One region of the Streptomyces sp. RKAG293 genome, then DNA from elsewhere that is predicted to be linked to it. Evidence: riboswitches for the same ligand, from Rfam matches in the RefSeq annotation. Region 1 holds a riboswitch; the other holds the start of a gene.
What was found. Region 1 has a riboswitch for cobalamin ahead of LNW72_RS26435 (ribonucleoside-diphosphate reductase subunit alpha). Riboswitches for the same ligand answer to the same signal wherever they lie in the genome.
Positions count from the first base shown of each region.

Region 1 (7,519 bases):
GCACCGGCTACTTCGCCCGCTGCCTCCAGCACGAGACCGACCACCTGTACGGCTACCTGTACATCGATCGGCTCTCCAAGCGCGACCGCAAGGACGTCCTGCGCCAAATGGAAGAAGCCACCCCCAAGTTCGCCACGGTCCCCAACGACTGACCGTTCGCCGGCAGCACCACGCGTAAGGGCCCCGCTCCAGGAATGCGTCCTGGAGCGGGGCCCTTACGCGTTGCCGGCGTGGTGACCGGAAGTCGTGGTGACTAGAAGTCGTCGTCGAAGCCGACCGTGCCCTCGACCGCCACCTGGTAGGCGGAGGCGCGGCGTTCGAAGAAGTTGGTCAGTTCCTGGACGCCCTGGAGCTCCATGAAGGAGAAGGGGTTCTCCGAGCCGTAGACCGGCTTGATGCCGAGCCGGGCGAGGCGCTGGTCGGCGACGCACTGGAGGTACTCGCGCATCGACTCGGTGTTCATGCCGGGCAGGCCGTCACCGCAGAGGTCGCGGCCGAACTGGAGTTCCGCCTCGACGGCCTCGCGGATCATGTCGGTGATCTGCTGGTCGAGTTCCGCGTCGAAGAGGTCCGGCTCCTCCTCGCGGACGGTGTCGACGAACGCGAACGCCGCGTCCATGTGACCGGTCTCGTCGCGGAAGACCCAGTTGGTGCCGGTCGCCAGTCCGTGCAGCAGGCCCCGCGAGCGGAACCAGTAGACGTAGGCGAAGGCGCCGTAGAAGAACAGCCCCTCGATGCAGGCCGCGAAGCAGATCAGGTTGAGCAGGAAGCGGCGCCGGTCGGACTTGGACTCCAGCCGGTCGATCTTCTCGACGGAGTCCATCCACTTGAAGCAGAACTGCGCCTTCTCGCGGATCGACGGGATGCTCTCGACCGCGTCGAAGGCGGCGGCCCGGTCGTCCGGGTCGGGGAGGTACGTGTCGAGCAGCGTCAGATAGAACTGGACGTGCACGGCCTCCTCGAAGAGCTGGCGGGACAGGTAGAGCCGGGCCTCGGGCGAGTTGATGTGCTTGTAGAGCGTGAGCACGAGGTTGTTGGAGACGATCGAGTCACCGGTCGCGAAGAACGCGACGAGGCGGCCGATCATGTGCTGCTCGCCGGGGGAGAGCTTGGCGAGGTCGGCGACGTCGGAGTGGAGGTCGACCTCCTCGACGGACCAGGTGTTCTTGATCGCGTTGTGGTAGCGCTCGTAGAACTCCGGGTAGCGCATCGGACGCAGGGTCAGCTCGAAGCCCGGGTCCAGGAGGTGCTTCTCGTGCGTCGTCGTGTTGGGTGTGCTGGGCATTACTGGCAGGCCTCGCAGGACTCGGGGTTTTCCAGGGAGCAGGCGACGGCGTCGTCGTCGGTCGTCTGCTGGACGGGGATGGGCGCGGGCACGGCGGCCGCCGGCGCTGCCGCGGCGGCGCGGGCGATCCTGGTGGCCGGCCGGGACCGCAGGTAGTACGTGGTCTTCAGACCCTGCTTCCAGGCGTACGCGTACATCGAGCTGAGCTTGCCGATGGTCGGCGAGGCCATGAAGAGGTTCAGCGACTGGCTCTGGTCGAGGTACGGGGTGCGCGCCGCGGCCATGTCGATCAGGGCGCGCTGCGGCAGCTCCCAGGCGGTGCGGTACAGGGCGCGCACCTCGGCCGGGATCCAGGTGAAGCCCTCGACGGAGCCGTTGGACTCGCGCAGCGCCTCGCGGGACTGGGCGTCCCAGACGCCGAGCTCCTTGAGCTCGTTCACCAGGTAGGAGTTGACCTGGAGGAACTCACCCGACAGCGTCTCGCGCTTGAAGAGGTTGGAGACCTGCGGCTCGATGCACTCGTAGACACCGGCGATCGAGGCGATCGTCGCGGTCGGCGCGATGGCCAGCAGTAGGGAGTTGCGCATGCCGGTCTTCGCGATCCGGGCGCGCAGCGCGTTCCAGCGCTCCGGCCAGAGCGACTCGGCGGTGTCGTAGTGGTCGGGGTGCAGCACGCCCTGGGCGGTACGGGTCTGCTCCCAGCCGGGGTGCGGGCCGTGCCGCTCGGCGAGGGTGGCGGACGCCTCGTACGCGGCGAGCATGATCCGCTCGGAGATGCGGGTGGACAGCGTCCGCGCTTCGGCGGAGTCGAACGGCAGCCGCAGCTGGAAGAAGACGTCCTGCAGGCCCATCAGGCCCAGGCCCACCGGCCGCCAGCGGGAGTTCGACGCGCCGGCCTGGTCGGTCGGGTAGAAGTTGATGTCCACCACGCGGTCGAGGAAGGTGACGGCGGTGCGGACCGTCGCGTCGAGCTTCTGCCAGTCCATCTCGCCGTCGGTGCCGAGGTGGGCGGAGAGGTTGACCGAGCCGAGGTTGCAGACGGCGGTCTCGCCGTCGTCGGAGACCTCCAGGATCTCGGTGCACAGGTTCGAGGAGTGGACGACGTTGCCGGGCAGCGCCGTCTGGTTGGCGGTGCGGTTGGCGGAGTCCTTGAAGTTCAGCCAGCCGTTGCCGGTCTGCGCGAGGGTGCGCATCATCCGGGCGTAGAGCTGGCGGGCCGGGATGGTCTTGATGGCCAGACCGGCGGACTCGGCCTTGTGGTAGGCGGCGTCGAAGTCGCCGCCCCACAGGTCGACGAGCTCGGGTACGTCGGCGGGGGAGAACAGCGACCAGTCGGTGTCGGAGTCCACCCGGCGCATGAACTCGTCGGGGATCCAGTGCGCGAGGTTGAGGTTGTGCGTACGCCTGGCCTCCTCGCCGGTGTTGTCGCGCAGCTCCAGGAACTCCTCGATGTCGGCGTGCCACGTCTCCAGGTAGACGGCGGCGGCGCCCTTGCGCCGGCCGCCCTGGTTGACGGCGGCGACGGACGCGTCGAGGGTGCGCAGGAACGGGACGATGCCGTTGGAGTGCCCGTTGGTGCCGCGGATCAGCGAGCCGCGGGAGCGGATCCGGCTGAACGGGATGCCGATGCCGCCGGCGTGCTTCGAGAGCCGGGCGACCTGGTGGTAGCGGTCGTAGATCGAGTCCAGCTCGTCGAGCGGGGAGTCCAGCAGGTAGCACGACGACATCTGCGGGTGCCGGGTGCCGGAGTTGAAGAGCGTGGGGGAGCTGGGGAGGTAGGAGAGCGTGCTGGTCAGCGCGTAGAGCTCGCCGACCTCGACGAGGGCGCGCACCGAGTGGTCCTCGGCCAGGCCGCAGGCGACGCGCAGCAGGAAGTGCTGCGGGGTCTCGATGACCTGGCGGGTGATCGGGTGCCGCAGCAGATAGCGGCTGTGCAGGGTGCGCAGGCCGAAGTACTCGAGGCGGTCGTCGGCGGTGTCGTCGATCATCGCGTCCAGGCGGGCGGCGTGCAGCAGGACGAACTCGGCGGTGGCGTCGGCGATCAGGCCTTCGCGGTGCCCGACGGCGATGGAGGCGGAGAAGGAGACGGCGCCCTGCCCCGCCGCCTCGTCGGCGACCGCGCGGGCCAGCAGCCGGGCCGCGAGCCGGCTGTACTGCGGGTCCTCGGAGATCAGTCCGGCGGCGGCCTCGGTGGCCAGCGCCCGCAGTTCGGCCTCGTCCGATCCGGCGTTGCGGCCGCGGAGGGCGGCAGCGGCGACCCGGCCGGGGTCGGTGTCGGGGAGGTCGACGGTCAGTTCCGTCAGGGTGTGCAGCAGGATGGTTCCTGCTGAGGCGGGGGCTGCGGGCGCGATGGTCACGTTGGTGCTCTCTCCCTCGAACGCGGCGACGGCGTCGCGAGGGGGGAGGAGCAGGCGCGTTCGGGCACACCGCATCAGGGCAGGGGTGTGCCATATCGCGTCCGCCGGCCCAACCCGCGAGGCCCGGACAACACTGCACCCGGAAGGCAGGACCGGGTGCGCCGTCGGCAGGTGGCCGGACTGTGCGGGCGTGCGCAGGCACGACCGCTCACCGTTGCGGGGCAGTGCCGGATTCTCACCGGCTTCCCCTGCGTGGACAGCGGTCCTGAGCATACATCTAGTGGCGCCTCGCAGCGGTAACCCCAGATGTTGTGTCTGGTGTGTTGCGCCGTGGACGGTATGCGTTACAACGGGAGGGCGTACGTGAACAGGTGGACGCCCGGAACGGGCGACCAGTCGCGGTCCGGCGTGCGCCGGAATCCGAGCCGTTCGTAGATCCGGTGGGCGCCGGTCATCGACTGCTGGGTGGACATCACCAGTTGCCGGACGCCGAGGGCGCGGGCCCGTTCCACACACGCCAGGACGAGTGCCTCGCCGGTGCCGCGGCCGCGCGCGGACGGGTCGACGGCGAGCATCCGGAACTCCGCCTCGCCGTCCCGGGCTATGTCGCCCCAGGGGCTGCCGGGAGGGGCGAACGTCACGCAGCCGAGCAGCGTGTCGTCCGCCGCGTCGACGGCGACGAGCACCTCCGCGGACACCGCGCGGGCGCGGGCGTCGCGCAGCTTCGGGGCGTACTGGCCGTCCGGCTGGGTGTGGCCGTCGGCGATGAAGGCGTCGGCGGTGATGCGGCCTGCCGCATCGAGCTCGTCCGCTCGCGCGGGGCGGATGATGATGTCCATCCCCGCAGTCTGCCGCATGGCCGGCGCCGGCCCGCGGGGAGTACGGGGGAGTCCATCGGGTGCCTTCAGACGACCGGGCTGAAGGCGCCGCGGGTCGCCTCCGCCGGCACTCGGCTGGGGGAGGACTGCTCCTCGCGACGCCGCTCCGCGGCCCTCGCGGCCCGGATCTGGCGGGAGATGCGGAGCTCGATGCCGAAGCCGATCAGGGCGGGCAGGGCGATGAGGAGGATCAGGGCGCCGGCGGCCAGGAGGCCGAGGAATGTGTTCATGCATCTATTTTCGCGGGGGGTGCTCCGCCATGGCAGTGGCAGGACTGACGCACTACCGCTAATTACTGCCAAGTGCGATGCTGGTCCCATGCTGGAAAACGTCGCAGTGGTGCTGATGGACGGCGGACACGCCTTCGAACTGGGCGTCGTCTGCGAAGTCTTCGGCATCGACCGCAGTGAGCAGGGGCTGCCCGTCTACGACTTCGCCGTCGTCGGCATCGGGAAGCAGCCCGTCCAGTTGCACAACGGCATGGACGTCTCGACGCCGTACGGGATCGACCGGCTGGAGGAGGCGGACCTCATCGCCGTCCCGGCCGGGTGCGACTACCCCGAGCGGGCGGAGTACCCGCCGGAGCTGCTGCGCGCGCTGCGCGGAGCCGTGGAGCGGGGCGGCCGGGTGCTCAGCGTGTGCTCGGGGGCGTTCGTGCTGGGCGCGGCCGGGCTGCTGGACGGCCGGAGCTGCACCACGCACTGGCGGCACACGGACGCGCTGGCGCGCCGCTTCCCGCTCGCCCGGATCGAGCCGGACGTGCTGTACGTGGACGACGACCCGGTGATCACGTCCGCCGGTACGGCCGCGGGCATCGACGCCTGTCTGCACCTGGTCCGCAAGGAGCAGGGCGGCGCGGTGGCCTCCGGCATCGCCCGGCGCATGGTGGTGCCGCCGCACCGGGAGGGCGGGCAGGCGCAGTACGTGGACCGGCCGCTGCCGCGCGGCCGGTGCGACACCGTGGGCGCGGTGCTCAGCTGGATGGAGCGCCATCTGGACCGTGAGGTGACCGTCGAGGAACTGGCCGCCCGCGCCCATATGTCGCCGCGCACCTTCGCCCGCCGCTTCCACCAGGAGACCGGCACCACCCCGTACCGCTGGCTGCTGGGCCAGCGGGTGCTGCTGGCGCGCGAGTTGCTGGAGGGGACGGACGAGACGATGGACGCGATCGCCGCCCGCGCGGGCTTCGGCAGCTCGGCGACCCTGCGCCATCACTTCGCCCAGTGGGTGGGCACCACCCCGCAGGCCTACCGCCGGACGTTCAGGGACCCGGTGCCCGCGCGGAGCGCGTGACACCGGGTCCCGGGGAGCCGCGGAGGAACCGGCGGCTCAGGAGAGATCAGTTGAGAACCGCCGGCTCAGGATCCAGCGGCAGCTCTTTCTTGACGCCCGGCTCACCGGAGTCGGCCGTGTAGTCGGAGGGCGAGGTCTCGTCGACGCCCTCAGGCGCCTTGAGCGCCTTGAGGACGAAGGTCAGCACGACCGCCACCACTATGTTGATCACGAAGGCCGTGAGGCCGATGTAGCCCTTCTCGCCGATGTACGGGATCAGGTCCGCGTTCCCGGCGAAGTGGTTCTGCGCCGGGGTGTGCTGCTCGTACGCCTTCCAGGTGCCGTAGAACATGCCCGCGGCCCAGCCGGCCAGCAGCGCCCAGCGGTGGAACCACCGGGTGAACAGACCGCCGACGATGGCCGGGACGGTCTGCAGGATCCAGATGCCGCCCAGCAGCTGGAAGTTGATCGCGACGGTCTTGTCCATGGTGAGGACGAAGATCAGCGCGCCGACCTTCACCAGCAGCGACACCAGCTTGGAGACCTTGGTCTCCTGCGCGGGGGTGGCGTCGGGCTTGATGAAGTCCTTGTAGATGTTGCGGGTGAACAGGTTCGCCGCGGCGATCGACATGATGGCCGCGGGCACCAGCGCGCCGATGCCGATCGCGGCGAACGCCACCCCCGCGAACCAGTCGGGGAACATGTCCTCGAACAGCTGCGGGATCGCCGTCTGCGGGTTGTACCCCTTCACCCCGACACCGACGCCGGCCGCCAGCGCCATGAAGCCGAGCATCGCCAGCAGGCCCAGCATCAGCGAGTACAGCGGCAGGATGGTGGTGTTGCGGCGGATGACGTTGCGGCTCTTGCCGGACAGCACCGCGGTCACCGAGTGCGGGTACAGGAACAGCGCCATGGCCGAACCGAGCGCCAGGGTCGCGTACGCCCACTGCGCCTGTGGCCCGGAGACCAGCGAGCCCCTGGGCTTCCCCGTCGCCGGGTTGACGGTGGCGTAGGCCTTGCCCGCCTTGTCGAAGATGCTGTCGAAGCCGCCCAGCTTGTACGGGATGTAGATGATCGCCACCGCGATGACGATGTAGATCAGCGCGTCCTTGACGAACGCGATCATCGCGGGCGCGCGCAGCCCCGAGGAGTACGTGTACGCCGCGAGCACCCCGAACGCGATCAGCAGCGGCAGGTCCTTCATGAACCAGCTGGAGTTCTCGCCGCCGCCGACGCCCATCACGTCCAGGACCGCCTGGATCCCGACGAGTTGCAGCGCGATGTACGGCATCGTGGCGAGGATGCCGGTGACGGCCATCGCCAGCGACAGGCCCTTGGAGCCGAAGCGGCCGCGGATGAAGTCCGAGGACGTGACGTAGCCGTGCTTGTGGGAGATCGACCAGAGCCGCGGCAGGAAGAGGAAGACCAGCGGGTACGTGATGATCGTGTACGGCACCGCGAAGAAGCCGGCCGCGCCCGCCGCGTAGATCGCCGCCGGGACGGCGACGAAGGTGTACGCCGTGTAGAGGTCGCCGCCGAGCAGGAACCAGGTGATCCAGGTGCCGAAGCTCCGGCCGCCCAGACCCCATTCGTCCAGGCTCAGCGCGTTGTCGGCGCGCCGCCAGCGGGCCGCCAGGAAGCCCAGGACGGTGACCGCCACGAAGAAGAAGATGAAGACGCCGAGCGCCACACCGTTGACACCACCGGTCATGACGCGGCCCCCTTGC
Region 1 covers NZ_JAJOZB010000001.1:5,887,343-5,894,861, forward strand. Annotated here, with positions in the region: gene def (peptide deformylase) at 1-152, shown strand, start outside; gene LNW72_RS26430 (ribonucleotide-diphosphate reductase subunit beta) at 254-1,285, opposite strand; gene LNW72_RS26435 (ribonucleoside-diphosphate reductase subunit alpha) at 1,285-3,642, opposite strand; cobalamin riboswitch at 3,791-3,922, opposite strand; gene LNW72_RS26440 (GNAT family N-acetyltransferase) at 3,987-4,481, opposite strand; gene LNW72_RS26445 (hypothetical protein) at 4,547-4,750, opposite strand; gene LNW72_RS26450 (helix-turn-helix domain-containing protein) at 4,839-5,813, shown strand; gene mctP (monocarboxylate uptake permease MctP) at 5,860-7,503, opposite strand; gene LNW72_RS26460 (DUF3311 domain-containing protein) at 7,500-7,519, opposite strand, start outside.

Region 2 (7,519 bases), 2.7 Mb from region 1:
GCAGGGCGTAGGGACCGGGTACGAACTTGAACGGTATGCCGCGCGGGACGCAGTGGTCCCAAACCTTCGCGATGGTCTTCTCGGCGTTTTCCAGACACGCGGAGACATGGATCTTCCACCCCTGCGGGGGCGATCCGGGTCTGGGAACGCCGGTGCCGTCCACCGGCGTGAAGTGCAGCCAGTCACCGGAGCGTCCGGTGCGCCAGCCCTCGGGAACCGGGCGCTGGGCCGGCTCGTAGAGCGACGCACCGGATCCCTTGTCGGAACCGGAGCCCGTGGACAAGCGGTCCGGGGTCTCGTAGAAATACCTGTCGACTAGGCAAAAGACCTCGTACCGCTTGTCCATGACTCTCCCCCTCCGGCCTCGAGGTGCTGAGATTTTCACGTGGCCGAAACGGGGAACAGTCGCGTCCGTAACGAAATACCCGTGCAGAACGCATATGTGCGTAATGCACGGGTGCGCAGCCACAGGTCAGGACGTGTCCTGACCTGCGGCTGGACAGCTGTTCCGCACCAGGTCGTTACTCCTCGGGCGGGAAGACCGGCTCACCGGTGGCGAGCAGGGTGAGCGTGATCGCCTCCACCGGGCACCCTTCGGCCGCCGCCAGCACCTGTTCCGAGGCGTCGGCCTCGGCGGCGGCGGGGTGGGACTGCCGGGCGCCGTCGAGGGTGAAGCCGTCCGGGGCCGCGTTGACGCACATGCCGGAGCCGATGCAGACCGTGCGGTCCACCTCGATGTGCCAGCGGTCGCCCATCAGCCCGCCGCCCCCGCCGTACCGGCCGGCGCCTGGTATCCGGCCGGCAGGTGGATCATCTTGTGCTCCAGGTACTCGCCGAAGCCCTCGGGGCCGAACTCCCGGCCCACGCCCGAGTTCTTGTAGCCGCCGAACGGGCCGAGCATGTCGAGGCTGAAGGTGTTCACCGAGTACGTGCCGGTGCGCACCTGGCGGGCGATGTCGATGCCGTGCTCGACGTCGGCGGTCCACACGCTGCCGGACAGCCCGAACTCGGAGTCGTTGGCGATCCGCAGCGCCTCGGCCTCGTCGTCGTACGGGAGCAGGCAGATGACCGGGCCGAAGATCTCCTCGCGGGCGATCCGCATGGAGTTGCTGACATCGCCGAAGAGCGTCGGTTCGACGTACCAGCCGGTGTCCAGTCCGGCCGGCCGGCCGCCGCCGGTCAGCACCTTCGCGCCCTCCTCCTGACCGATCTTGATGTAGTCGAACGAGCGCTGCTGCTGGCGCTGGGCGACCAGCGGGCCGACCTCGGTGGCCGGGTCGAGCGGATCGCCGACGACCAGCGCGGAGGCGGCCGCGGCGAAGCGCTCGGCGATCTCGTCGTAGCGGGAGCGCGGCGCCAGGATCCGGGTCTGGGCCACGCACGCCTGGCCGTTGTTCATCCAGGCGGCCGAGGTGATGCCGGGGACGGCGGTGTCCAGGTCCACGTCCGGGAGGATGACGGCGGCGGACTTGCCGCCCAGTTCCAGGGTGACGCGGGTGAGGTTGCGGGACGCGACCTCCATCACCCGCCGGCCGGCCCCGACCGAGCCGGTGAACGACACCTTGTCGACGCCGGGGTGGCCGACCAGGTACTCGCTGACCTCCCGGTCGGCCGCCACGACCGACAGCACGCCGTCGGGCAGCCCGGCCTCCTTGGTGATCTCGGCCAGCACGTACGCGTCGAGCGGGGTCTCCGGCGACGGCTTCAGTACGACGGTGCAGCCGGTGAGCAGCGCGGGCCCGAGCTTGGCGGCGGCGGTGAACTGCGGGACGTTCCACGGCACCACGGCCGCGACGACCCCGACGGGCTCCCGGCGGACCAGGATCGGGCCGAGGACGCCGGTGCGGTGCTCCTCGTAGGGGAAGTCGCGGGCGACGGTGATCGCCGCGTCCCACACCATCATCGCGCCGAGCGACTGGGCGAGGATGCTCCACGAGTAGGGGGAGCCGTTCTCCGAGCTGATGAGACGGCCTATCTCGTCGTACCGGACGGCGATCGCGTCCTTGATGCGGGTGACGACGGCGATCCGCTCGTCGAGGGTCATCCGCGGCCACGGACCCTCGTCGAACGCCTTGCGGGCCGTGGCGACCGCGCGGTCCACGTCGGCGCGGGAGGCGTGCGGCACCCGCCCGATGACCTGCTCGGTGTGCGGGGAGATGACCTCGATGGTCTCGCTGCCGAGCGGGTCCACCAACTCCCCGCCGATGAACAGCTGTCCGTGTTCGATGAGGTCGGTCATTACTGGTGCCTCCTGCGGGTCGGCCCATACCTGACGCTGTTTCAGAACTGATACCAGTTCTAGTTATAGTGGGCAATGACTTCGTCGGCGAGAGGGGACCAGATGGTGCGCGTGACCGACCACGGCGGAGGGGTCTGGAGCATCCCGGTCCCGATCCCCGACAACCCCCTCGGCCACACGCTCGTCCATCTCCTGGACACCGACCGCGGTCCCGTGCTGATCGACACCGGCTGGGACGACCCGGACTCGTACGCCGCACTGGAGGCCGGTCTCGTCGAGGCGGGCACCTCCGTCGCCGAGGTGCACGGCGTCCTCATCACCCACCACCACCCCGACCACCACGGGCTGTCCGCGCAGGTCCGGGAGGTGTCCGGGGCCTGGATCGCGATGCACGCCGCCGACGCGGACGTGGTGCGCCGCACCCGGTCCGCCGAGCCGGCCCGCTGGATGTCCTTCATGATGGCGAAGCTCATCGCCGCCGGGGCCCCCGAGGAGCACCTCGCCCCGCTGCGCGCCGCCCGCGCCGCCGGCCGGCCGACCACCCTGCCGGGGCTGCGGCCCGCGCTCCCGGACCGGGACATCGAACCCGGCGAGCTCGTGGACCTCGCCGGCCGGCGGCTGCGCGCCATCTGGACGCCCGGCCACACCCCCGGGCACGTCTGCCTGTTCCTGGAGGAGAGCCGGCGGCTGTTCTCCGGCGACCACCTGCTGCCGGGGATCTCCCCGCACATCGGGCTGTACGAGGACCCCGACGACGAGGTCGAGACCGATCCGCTCGGCGACTACCTGGCCTCGCTGGAGCGCATCGGCCGGCTGAACCCCGACGAGGTGCTGCCCGCCCACCAGTACGCGTTCAAGGACGCGGCGGGCCGGGTGCGGGAGCTGCTCGACCACCACGAGGAGCGGCTCGCCGGGCTGGCGGCGCTGATCAGCGACGCACCGCGCACGCCCTGGCAGCTCGCCGAGGTGATGGAGTGGAACCGTCCCTGGGAGCAGATCCCGTTCGGCTCCCGCAACATCGCCGTCTCCGAGGCCGAGGCCCATCTGCGGCGGCTGGTGAAGGCCGGCCGCGCCGAGGCCGTCCCCGGCTCCGACCCGGTCACGTACCAGGCGGTCTGACGGAACGGGCGGCCGGGGCGCGGGCGGGCCGGGACCGGGAGCGGCACCCGCAGGGCATACGATGTTCGGGACAATTCCATCCACGTCCGAGCGGGGGAAGCCGGCGCGAATCCGGCACTGACCCGCAACCGTGAGCCGTCCCCAGGGCAGGGGCGGCGAGTCGGAGTACCCGCGCGGACGGGAGCGGCTCCCGGTCCGGCAGATGCGGCGACGTATCGGCGGTGACCGGCACCGTCGAGGTAACGGAGCCGGAGCCCGGTGCCCCGCGCATGGCGCGGGCTCGCAGCGGTGCGCCCGGCCACGCACCCGCTCAGCGAAAGGCATCAACCCCTCATGAACCTCCGTCGCAGCGCCGCCGCGCTCGCCGCCGCCACCGTGCTCGGTATGGCCGCGGTGCCCGCGGCCTCCGCCGACACCCCGCTGCCGCCGGGTCTCTACGGCACCGGGGACCCGACGTACGACGGGGTGTGGCGGCAGTCGTACGCGCTGCTGGCGCTGGACACCGCCGGGGTGAAGCCGGCCGACAGCGCCGTGGCCTGGCTGACCGGTCAGCAGTGCGCGGACGGCGGCTTCCCGTCGTACCGGGCCGACACGTCGAAGGCCTGCGACGCCAAGACGGAGGACACCAACGCGACGGGCATCGCCGTGCAGGCGCTCACCGCGCTGGGCGACAAGGCCACCACAGACACTGTCGTGAAGAAGGCCACCGACTGGCTGACCTCGGTGCGCAACAAGGACGGCGGCTGGTCGTACAACCCCGGCGGCGCCTCCGACCCGAACTCCACCGGTGTCGTGATCGGCGCGCAGAGCGCTGTCCGGGAGGCCTCGGACAGCCTCAAGGCCTTCCAGTTCGGCTGCGACGCCAAGGCCGCCGACCGCGGCGCCTTCGGCTACCCGATGAACGGCAAGCTCACGGTGAACGCCAAGGCCACCGCCGACGCGGTGCGCGGCGCCCACGGCGCGGGGTTCGTCGTCGCCCCGTCGACCACGAACGTGGTCGCGACCGCCCCGGACTGCGCGTCGCCCGACGCCTACAAGAAGCTCGACGCGGACGGTGCCGCCTCGGCCGGCGGCGCGTACCTGACGACGCAGCTCACCGCGGGCGGCGGCCACCTGACCGCCGTCACGCCGGGCGCGGACAAGCCGACGCCGGACTACGGCACCACCGCCGACGCCGTGATCGCGCTGGCCGCGATCCACCAGCGCGACACGGCGAAGACGTCGTACGACTGGCTCGCGAAGAACTCCGCGACCTGGTCGAAGGGCAACCCCGCGGCCCTGTCCCAGCTGATCCTCGCCGCCCACGCGACGGGCAACGACCCGCGGAGCGCCGGCGGCGCGGACCTCGTCCAGCAGCTGACCAACCTCGGCCCGAAGCCGGCCGCCGCGGCGAGCGCGAGCCCGTCGCCGTCCGACAGGACCGAGAAGAAGGACGACAAGTCCTCCTCGGCCACCTGGTGGATCGTCGGGGTCTTCTTCGTCGCCAGCATCGGCGTCGGGTTCCTCGTCAGCGGCCGCAAGAAGAAGCAGGGCTGATGCCGCGCCCCCGGCTGCGGGTCCTCGCCGTCCTGCTGGCGCTCGGCGCGCTGCTCGCGGTCTCCGCCCTGCCCGCGCAGGCCGCCGCGTACCGCTACTGGTCGTTCTGGCAGCGCTCCGGCGACACCTGGACGTACGCGCAGACCGGTCCCGCGCTGGACCGGCCCGACGACGGGTCGGTGGAGGGCTGGCGCTTCGCGGCCAGCGCCGAGGCGCAGGACTCCTCGAAGCCGCGGGACGTCCCCGGCGCCACGTCGTTCGCCGCGATCTGCACGGGCACCCCGCCCAAGGGCGGCACCAAGCGCATCGCCCTCGTGCTGGACTTCGGCACCGCCGCCGACGCGGGCGGCGGTGCGGCACCGCCCGCGCCGCGTACCGCCTGCGCCCAGGTCCCGGGCGACGCGACGGGCGACGACGCGCTCGCCGCCGTCGCCAAGCCGCTGCGCTACAACTCGGCCGGCATGGTGTGCGCCATCGCCGGCTACCCGAAGGCGGGCTGCGGGGAGCCGGTCGCAGAAGGCTCCGGAGGCTCCGGCACGGCATCGGCGTCGAAGAGCCCCGCGCCGCAGGCGTCGGGCGACGGCGGCGGTGACGGCGGGGGTCCCTCGGTCGGTTGGTTCGCCGGCATCGCCGCCGTCCTCGCCCTCGGCGGGGCGGCCCTCTGGCAGGCCCGCCGCCGGCGCGGATGAACACCGGGGTACGCCGGAACACCGCCGGCCGCGGGGCCGCCGTCGCCACCCGGTCGACGGCGCTGCACGCCGGGGCGTGGTGGCTGTGGGCGCTGGGGCTGGCGACGGCGGCGTCCAGGACCACCAATCCGCTGCTGCTCCTGCTGCTGGTCGCGGTCGCGGGCTATGTGGTCGCCGCCCGCCGCACGGACGCGCCCTGGGCGAAGTCCTACGGGGCGTTCCTGAAGCTGGGACTGGTGGTGCTGGCGATCCGGCTGGCCTTCGCGGTCCTGCTCGGCTCGCCGATCCCGGGGACCTACGTGCTGTTCAGGCTGCCCGAGGTCCCGCTGCCCGACTGGGCGCGGGGGGTCAGGCTGGGCGGGAAGGTGACCGCTGAGGGTCTGCTGTTCGCGCTGTACGACGGCATGAAGCTGGCCACCCTGCTGGTCTGCGTGGGCGCGGCGAACGCGCTCGCCAACCCGGCCCGCCTGCTCAAGTCGCTGCCGGGCGCGCTGTACGAGGCGGGTGTCGCGGTCGTCGTGGCGATGACCTTCGCCCCGAACCTCGTCACCGATGTGCAGCGGCTGCGCGCCGCCCGCCGGCTGCGGGGCCGTGACGACCGCGGGGTGCTGGCGCTGCTGCAGGTCGGACTTCCGGTTCTGGAAGGGGCGCTGGAGCGGTCGGTGGCGCTGGCCGCCGCGATGGACGCCCGCGGCTACGGCCGCTCCGCCGACGTACCGGCCGGGATACGCCGGACGACGGCCGCGCTGACGCTGGGCGGACTGCTCGGCGTGTGCGCGGGAACGTACGCGCTGCTGTCCGCGTCCGGCGCCGGGTACGGCGTGCCGGTGCTGCTGCTCGGGCTGGTCTCGGCGCTGGCGGGGCTGCGGCTCGGCGGCCGGCGGTCGATCCGCAGCCGCTACCGGCCCGACCGGTGGGGCGCGCGGGCCTGGCTGGTGTCGGGCTCCGGGGTCGCGGTGGCGGGGCTGATGATCTGGGCGGCCTCGCACGATCCACTGGCGCTGGCCCCGCCGACGATCCCGCTCGCCGCGCCCACGCTGCCCCTGTGGCCCGCGCTCTCGATCCTGATCGGGCTGCTGCCCGCGTTCGTCGCACCACCCCCGGCGCCGCCCCGGCCCACCCCGGTGTCCCCGGCCCAGCACGTCGGGCCGGCCCCGCAGGTCAAGCCGGCCACGCACGGCGTCCCGGCCCCACACGGCGTCCCGGCCCGGCACGTCATCCCCCAGCCGAACTCGAAGGAGGACCGCACGTGATCCGCTTCGAGCAGGTCTCCGTCCGGTACGACGACGCCGCAGAGCCCGCCGTCGCCGGAGTGGACCTCACCGTCCCCGAGGGTGAACTGTGCCTGCTCGTCGGGCCGTCCGGAGTCGGTAAGTCGACTCTGCTGGGCGCGGTGTCCGGTCTGGTGCCGCACTTCACGGGCGGGGTCCTGTCCGGCCGGGTCACCGTGGCGGGCCGTGACACCCGGACGCACAAGCCGCGCGAACTCGCCGATGTCGTCGGCACGGTCGGCCAGGATCCGCTGTCGCACTTCGTCACGGATACCGTCGAGGACGAACTCGCCTACGGCATGGAGTCGCTGGGCCTGGCGCCCGCCACCATGCGCCGCCGCGTCGAGGAGACCCTCGACCTGCTGGGCCTGGCCGAGCTGCGGGACCGGCCGATCGCCACGCTCTCCGGCGGCCAGCAGCAGCGCGTCGCCATCGGCTCGGTGCTCACCGTCCACCCCAAGGTGCTGGTGCTGGACGAGCCGACGTCCGCGCTGGACCCCGGCGCGGCCGAGGAGGTGCTGGCCGTGCTGCAGCGGCTGGTCCACGACCTGGGGACCACGGTGCTGATGGCGGAGCACCGGCTGGAGCGCGTCGTGCAGTACGCGGACCAGGTGATCCTGCTGCCCGCCCCCGGCGCCGCCCCGCTGCAGGGGGCGCCCGCCGAC
Region 2 covers NZ_JAJOZB010000001.1:3,149,862-3,157,380, forward strand. Annotated here, with positions in the region: gene lanKC (class III lanthionine synthetase LanKC) at 1-346, opposite strand, end outside; gene LNW72_RS13990 (ferredoxin) at 522-755, opposite strand; gene LNW72_RS13995 (aldehyde dehydrogenase) at 755-2,239, opposite strand; gene LNW72_RS14000 (MBL fold metallo-hydrolase) at 2,342-3,358, shown strand; cobalamin riboswitch at 3,424-3,550, shown strand; gene LNW72_RS14005 (prenyltransferase/squalene oxidase repeat-containing protein) at 3,692-4,894, shown strand; gene LNW72_RS14010 (SCO2322 family protein) at 4,894-5,583, shown strand; gene LNW72_RS14015 (CbiQ family ECF transporter T component) at 5,580-6,836, shown strand; gene LNW72_RS14020 (ABC transporter ATP-binding protein) at 6,833-7,519, shown strand, end outside.
Region 2: another riboswitch for cobalamin. It lies ahead of LNW72_RS14005 (prenyltransferase/squalene oxidase repeat-containing protein); the one in region 1 lies ahead of LNW72_RS26435 (ribonucleoside-diphosphate reductase subunit alpha).